One region of the Arthrobacter sp. R3-55 genome, then DNA from elsewhere that is predicted to be linked to it. Evidence: predicted binding sites of a transcription regulator. Region 1 holds the regulator's gene; the other holds the start of a gene.
The links. The regulator Rex, encoded in region 1, represses fermentation and respiration genes when NADH is low (regulators of the CRP and FNR family bind a similar motif). The targets are predictions, from matches to a motif close to CTTGTGAANNNNTTCACAAG.

Region 1 (3,412 bases):
TATTTACCTGCGAGTTGGCTCCGAAGTTCCTATGCAACCCTCAACCCGCGGTCTACAGTGATGCCATGAGTACCCCAGACGAAGCACCACAGCCACAGCAGCCCGGCTCCCAGCCTCCGCAGCCCGGCAATGTTCCTCCTGCGGGTTACCAGCCTCCGCAGGGCTACCAGCCACCCCAGGGTTACCAGCCGCCGTCGCAACCGGGGCAGTATTCCCAGCCCGGCCAGACCCCGCCGGGCCAGACCCCGCCCGGCCAGACCCCGCCCGGTTCACGCCCGGGGCAACCCGGTTTCCACTTCGAAATGCCCACCGACGGGCCCCGCAACTTCAATGACGTCATGCCCCAGGGCGGCTTCTCTGGAATGTTCAAGACCCAGGGCCTCCCCACCGAGCTGAAGGTTTCCTACTTCATCTGGGTGATCTCCGGACTCCTGGGCCTCCTGTTCGGACTCATCGGCTTCTTTGCCATCATCGCGCTCTTCGCCTTCGCCCCCGGCGTTGCGGGGATCCTCTTGATCATCCTCATCCTCACCCTCGCTGTAGCTGCGGCCCAGGTGGTCCTGGCCATGAAGATGAAGGAGGGGAAGGAGTGGGCCCGGCTCGCCCTCACCGTCGTGGCTGGAATTTCCTTGCTGCTCACCATCTTCAGTGCCGCCAGCGCAGGAGGATCCAGCACGGGCCTGGGCAGCAACTGGTTCGGCTTCCTCGTCAGCGCGGTAGCCGTAGTCCTGATGTGGCTCCCCAATTCACAGCTTTGGTTCAAGGCAGTCAAAGGTCACGTATAGCGCAGACGCAAGTGTCGTCGTCGTTCATTGAACGGCTGCATGTGCGCAGAAGGCCGCGGTCAATCCTCCCGGATTACCGCGGCCTTCATCATGCAGGCGTAAGCCAAGATGATGATTTTTGCCTTGAGCAGGAAATTCCTGCGTGGGATCATCTGCAGCGTCAGACCCGGGAGGTACGGTGGAAGCAGAACCACGCTGGGGGCAGGGTCATTTTGCTGATCCCGGCGGCCGCACCAGCAGTCGAACAAGCAAAGGAATGCCATGAGCAACCCTCCGTACCCGCCGTCAAACCCGGGCGATGCCAACCAGCCCGAGCAGCCGGGCACCCAGCCCGCTGCTCCCTCAGCGCCGCAGTACGGCCAGCAGAGCCCCGCTGCACCGCAGTACGGCCAGCCTTCCGCGCCGCAGTACGGCCAGCAGAGCCCCGCCGCACCGCAGTACGGCCAGCCCGCCGCTCCTCAGTACGGCCAGCAGTCCTCCCCCTACGGCCAGGCGCCTAGCGCTCCGCAATACGGCCAGGACACCAACTGGCCCAGCCAGCAACCGGGCCCCACCGCTGTCCCGCCCATGGTGAACTACGCCTTCTGGATGATCATTGCAGCCGGTATTCTCTCCGCCATCAGCTCACTGTTGTTGGCCACCACCGGAGCTGATGCTTTCATCAACGCCATGAACCAGCAGGCATCCCAGCAGGGCACCGACATCCCCGCGGGATCCATGGAAGGCATGCGCGGCGTGATCGGCGTCAGCGCGGTAGTCGGCGCCATCGTGGGCCTTGGGCTCTACGCGCTGGTCGCTTTCCCTGTTCGCAAGGGCAAGAACTGGGCCCGAATCTTGGGCACCGTCTTCGCCGCAATCTCCGTCCTGGGTCTCACCAGCCTGTTCCAGTTTGGTGCCACGTACGGCATCCTGCAGCTGATCGTGATCCTGCTGGGCGTTGCTGCGATCGTCATGCTGTACCTGCCGGCGTCGGCTCCTTACTTCCGCAAGGCACAGCCGTTCGGCAACCCGTACCAGAACCCGTACGGCCGCTAAGCACTTCCGAATACCCAAATGCGGGCGTGGACCCGGCGAAGGCTAAACAGCCTGGCCCGGTGTCTGCGCCCGTTGTGCGTGATACGCCAAAATTTGAAGCTCCGTGGCCATGTCCACCTTGCGAAGGTTCACATGCGGAGGGACCTGCAACAGCACCGGCGCAAAGCTCAGGATGCTCCGGATGCCGGCGGCAATCACGCGGTCGCACACAGCCTGGGCTACTGTGGCCGGCAACGCCAGCACCACCATGTTGGTGTGGGTTCTCTCCAGAACCCGCTCAAGTTCCGCCGAGTCACTGACGCGCAACCAGCCCACTTCGTTGCCGATCACCATGGGGTCGGCGTCAAAGATCGCTACGACGTCAAAACCCCGGGACTCAAAGCCGCCATAGCGTGCCAAGGCTTTGCCGAGGTTACCGGCGCCCACAATCGCGACCTTCCAGTCGTGCGTCAGGCCTAGAGCGGCGGCAATGTGGCGGCTGAGGTATTGGACTTCATAGCCGACACCGCGTGTCCCGTAGGAGCCCACGTACGAGAGGTCCTTGCGCAGTGTGGATGAGCTGACGCCCGAGGCCTCGGCCAGCGCCTCCGACGACACCCGCTCCACGCCTTCAGCCAGCAAAGAGTTCAGCGCGCGCAAATAGAGAGTCATCCGGGCCACAGCCGCGGGCGGGATCTGCTTGGTGGCAGGTTCGTTGTCCCCGGCGGCAGCCTCCGGGGACGGTTCCAGCGCAGTCACGGTATTCTCCATTGCGTCGCTTTGTTGTTCCACTCTATGACCCCCGGCCGGAGTCAACAAAAGCAACTACTAGCGGGTAACCCCACCTTCAGTCCTCCAGGACCTTCTTCAGGGTGCGGGTAAGCCGTTCCTCGTCGATCTTCCAGAAATCACGCTGGATACCATTGACCAGCACCACGGGAATCTCCTCCGCGAAGCGCTGCTGCAGTTGCGGGTCGCCGTCGATCCCTTGTTCGGTCCACTGCACGCCAAGACTTTTTGTGACACGCTCGACGGCGGCACGCGCCTCGGTGCACAGGTGGCAGTCAGCTTTGGTCAGGAGGACAACGTCGGGAAGAGCCATGCATCTAAGGTACCGGCCCAACCCTCTCCCACATCCCACCCCCTCCCCACCGTCCCTCTCCCACATCCCACCCCCTCCCCACCGTCCCTCTCCCACATCCCACCCCCTCCCCACCGTCCCTCTCCCACATCCCACCCCCTCCCCACCGTCCCTCTCCCACATCCCGCGCCTATCCCACCGTCCCTCTCCCACATCCCGCGCCTATCCCACCGCCCTCTTCCACATCCCACCCCCTCCCCACCGTCCCTCTCCCACATCCCGCGCCTATCCCACCCGTGCGCCCTCAACACCGGCCCCGGCTATTGACTAGACTCAAGGCATGCCCGAGGAGAAGAACGCCGCCGTGGTCGCAGATGCCTTGGTGCAGAAGGACATCGTGCATAAGCGCATAGGTGAAGCCGCATTCTTCGACGTTGATAACACTTTGATGAAGGGCGCCAGCCTCTTCCACGTAGCCCGCAAGATGTACGAACGCAAAGCCTTCACGCTGTCGCAAGCCGCGGGTTTCGCA
Region 2 (3,412 bases), 1.4 Mb from region 1:
GCTTACCGCGAGCCTGCTCGGCCGCCGCTGCGGCCTTGGCTGCCTCTGCTTGGCGCGCAGCTTCAGCCGCCCTCGCAGCTTCAGCGGCCCTCGCAGCTTCCGCCTGGCGGGCTGCTTCAGCGGCCCTCGCAGCGTCGGCTGCTATACCGGCGTCGAGCGCTGCCTTGTCCGCCAGTTCCGTGAGTTCGGCGATCATGGCATCAACCGACGCCACATGTGCTGCGGTGGCTTCGTCGCGCTTGAGGGCAGCAAACTGCCCGCTGGCGGCGAATGCCCGAAGATCCGCGCGACTGCCTTCGAGGGCCACTGTGGCGGCCGCCCGAAGTTCCGGCCCGGCCTTGTCCAGGGATGCGTAGGCAAGGATGCGGTTGTCCAGATCCTGCGCCGTAGCGAACCCGTACTCCAGGAAGTAGCGGACTTCTGCGTGGTTGGTGGAGCCCAGGGCGAGGTCTGCCGCCTTGTTAACGTGGCTGCCACCGAGGCTCAACAGCTGGTACACGCGCTGGCGGTCCGTGCCGAACGCAGATACTCCGCTTGAATCCTTCTCAATGGCCTCGTCGTGGCCCTTGGCTATAAAACTCTTGATCGCCGGGTCGCCCGCCAACAAGGCCTTTTCGGCAGCCTTTTTCACCTCAGGTGTGCCCACCAGCGCGAGATCCAGCGTGGCTTGGCGGGCTTCCTTGATCAGGGCTTCGGGATCGGCATCAGGCGCCGAAAGGGCAGCCAGAAGTCCCGGCAATTCCTTGGCTGCAGCGGCAAACGCTTCCCTGGCCGGCTTCTCCGAAACCAGTGTCGCGTTATCCAGGGCTCCGCGCGGAACAGCATGGGCGCTCAGGAGGTCGCGATCGGCAACCAAGCGGGCCGAGTCTGCTGTGCGGGCAGCGGCGGCAGTGTTGCGTCCTTGCTCGACGGCGGTCTTCGCACGGTCTGCGACTCCTGCGTCTCCCGCCGGGTTGGCCTTCACGTCAGCTTTGACCTGCTGGAGAAGGGCAGTAGTGGCAGCCGACTCAGTGTGGTGGTCGCCTGCGACGAACTGGCCGTAGCGGAGGTAATCAGCAACCTTCGCGGCATCGGCGGCGGGCTCTGTGGTGGCGAGAGCGGTCTTGGCTCCGGCTGAAACCGCGGGGTTGGGCGAGGCGATCAGTGCGTACGCTGCCTGTCGGTCCGACACCTGGGCCTTGACCATCCAGCCGCTCAGGACGAACTCTTCGACTGCTTGCTGGCCTTCATCAAGGCTCTTCTGAGCCTCGCGCTGGACCAGGCCATTGTTGTACTCGGTGAAGTAGTAGGCAACTGTTTTGAGGTCCACCCTCCACGTGCTCTCCCAGCCGGAGGCGAGGAACGCATCGATCAGCGCGGGGTTGTTGGAGGCCAGAATCTCCTTCGCTTTCGAGCGCACATGCTCACTCCCCCGCTGCGTCAGCTCGGTGACCAGCTGCTTGCGGTCCGCTGCCAGCGGAGCGTCTTGTCCGCCGTCGACGAATGCCTGGACCGCGGCTGCCCCGCCAATCAGCGCTGCCGCGGCGGCGGCGCGGGTCGCTGGGCCACCCGTCCTCCACAGCTCCATGACGCCAGCGTTGTCAGAAGCCCGCTGCACATACGCCAAGGGAGCCTGGGAAGCGCTCGGGACCTCAAAATCCGGGGTGTCGTAAGCCTGCGCGGGGGCAGCAAAGAGCAAGGATGAGCCAGCCGCAATGGCAACAGCGGCAGCGGTCAAACGGCGTCGGGTCCGGCGAAATACAGAAATCAAAAGTCCCCCATAAGGATGCGATGGCAGCGCTGAATTCAAGGGGGGCGACGCTGAAAGCGAGGGATGCCTGACCGGTTTGATGAGCTGTCCGCGGTCATCATATCCGACCCCGGACTATGACTTTGACCACCATCCCGCAAGGCAGTGCCCGCTCGTAAAACGCACTGTCTGCGATCAAAGACACCAAACGCCCGTGAGTCCGATCACAAGGGGCTCAAAAGTGATCTGCTGGATAGCGATCCCCTCCCAAAGACGAGAAGGTTTTACTATGCAACAAACCAAGCTGGCTGCGGAGAACTCTGTCCTCCAAGCCGCGGGTACGGCGCTCAGCCGAGGCCTGAACGTCCGCCACATCCGCTTCATGGCCCTCGGATCCGCAATCGGTACCGGCCTCTTCTACGGCTCTGCCTCTGCCATCCAAAAAGCCGGCCCGGCTGTCCTGCTGGCCTACATCATCGGCGGCGCAGCCGTGTTCATGGTGATGCGCGCCCTCGGTGAAATGGCCGTCCGACACCCCGTGTCCGGCTCCTTCGGCCAGTACGCGTCCAAGTATCTGGGGCCTTTCGCCGGCTTTGTGACCGGGTGGACCTACGTGTTCGAGATGGCGATTGTGGCTATTGCCGACGTCACGGCCTTCAGCATCTATATGGGCTTCTGGTTCCCCCAAGTGGACAGATGGATCTGGGTGCTCGCGATCATCCTGTTCCTTGGCGCCATGAACCTGCTCAGTGTGAAGGTCTTCGGAGAGCTGGAGTTCTGGTTCTCCCTGATCAAGGTTGTGGCGATCATCGCCATGATTGTGGGCGGTGCGGCGATTGTCGTGTTCGGTTTCCAAACCGGCGACGGCGGTGGAGTGGCACCGGGGCTGGGGAACCTGGTGAACCATGGCGGTTTGTTCCCGAACGGTTTCGAAGGGCTCCTGGCCGCGTTCGCCGTCGTGATGTTTGCTTTTGGTGGGATCGAAACGATCGGTATCACGGCCGGCGAGGCCACCAACCCCAAGAAGGTCATCCCGCAGGCAGTCAACACTGTTCCCGTCCGTGTGCTGCTCTTCTACGTGCTGACCCTCGGCGTGCTGATGAGCATCTTCCCCTGGAACGAGATCGGAAGCAGCGGGAGCCCGTTCGTGCAGATCTTCGACGGCCTGGGCATCCCTGCCGCGCCCCACATCCTCAACGCCGTGGTGATTACAGCTGCTCTCTCGGCGATCAACAGCGACATCTTCGGGGCCGGACGCATCCTGTTCGGCCTGGCCCAGCAGGGCCATGCGCCCAAGAGCTTCAGCAAGATCTCCCGGCACGGAGTTCCGTGGATGACCGTGCTGATGATGGGCGGCATCCTGCTGGTGGGTGTCATCTTGAACGCCGTCATTCCGGAGGACGTGTTCGTGCTCATCGCCTCGATCGCTACCTTTGCCACAGTGTGGGTCTGGGTGATGATCCTGGCGTCGCACGTTGCCATGAAGCGGGAGATCAAGCGCAAGGGCCTGCCGGCGTCGGAATTCGGGTCGCCGTTGTGGCCCGTTGCCTCGATCCTGACCATGGCGTTCATGGCCATGGTGATCGTGATCCTCGGCGTCTTCGAGGACACGCGGATAGCGCTCTATGTGGGCGGCACCTGGCTGGTTCTTTTGTTCGTGGCCTACAAACTGTGGGTCCGCGG

Region 2: the regulator Rex is predicted to act here: its motif matches at 1,941-1,960, upstream of M1D51_RS19875 (ALF repeat-containing protein).

What each region holds. Positions count from the first base shown of each region.
Region 1 is NZ_CP096423.1:974,108-977,519, reverse strand. Features, by position in the region: gene M1D51_RS04665 (hypothetical protein) at 66-785, shown strand; gene M1D51_RS04660 (hypothetical protein) at 1,047-1,820, shown strand; gene M1D51_RS04655 (redox-sensing transcriptional repressor Rex) at 1,863-2,570, opposite strand; gene M1D51_RS04650 (glutaredoxin family protein) at 2,647-2,901, opposite strand; gene M1D51_RS04645 (HAD family hydrolase) at 3,221-3,412, shown strand, end outside.
Region 2 is NZ_CP096423.1:4,355,521-4,358,932, forward strand. Features, by position in the region: gene M1D51_RS19875 (ALF repeat-containing protein) at 1-1,750, opposite strand, end outside; gene M1D51_RS19880 (amino acid permease) at 2,019-3,412, shown strand, end outside.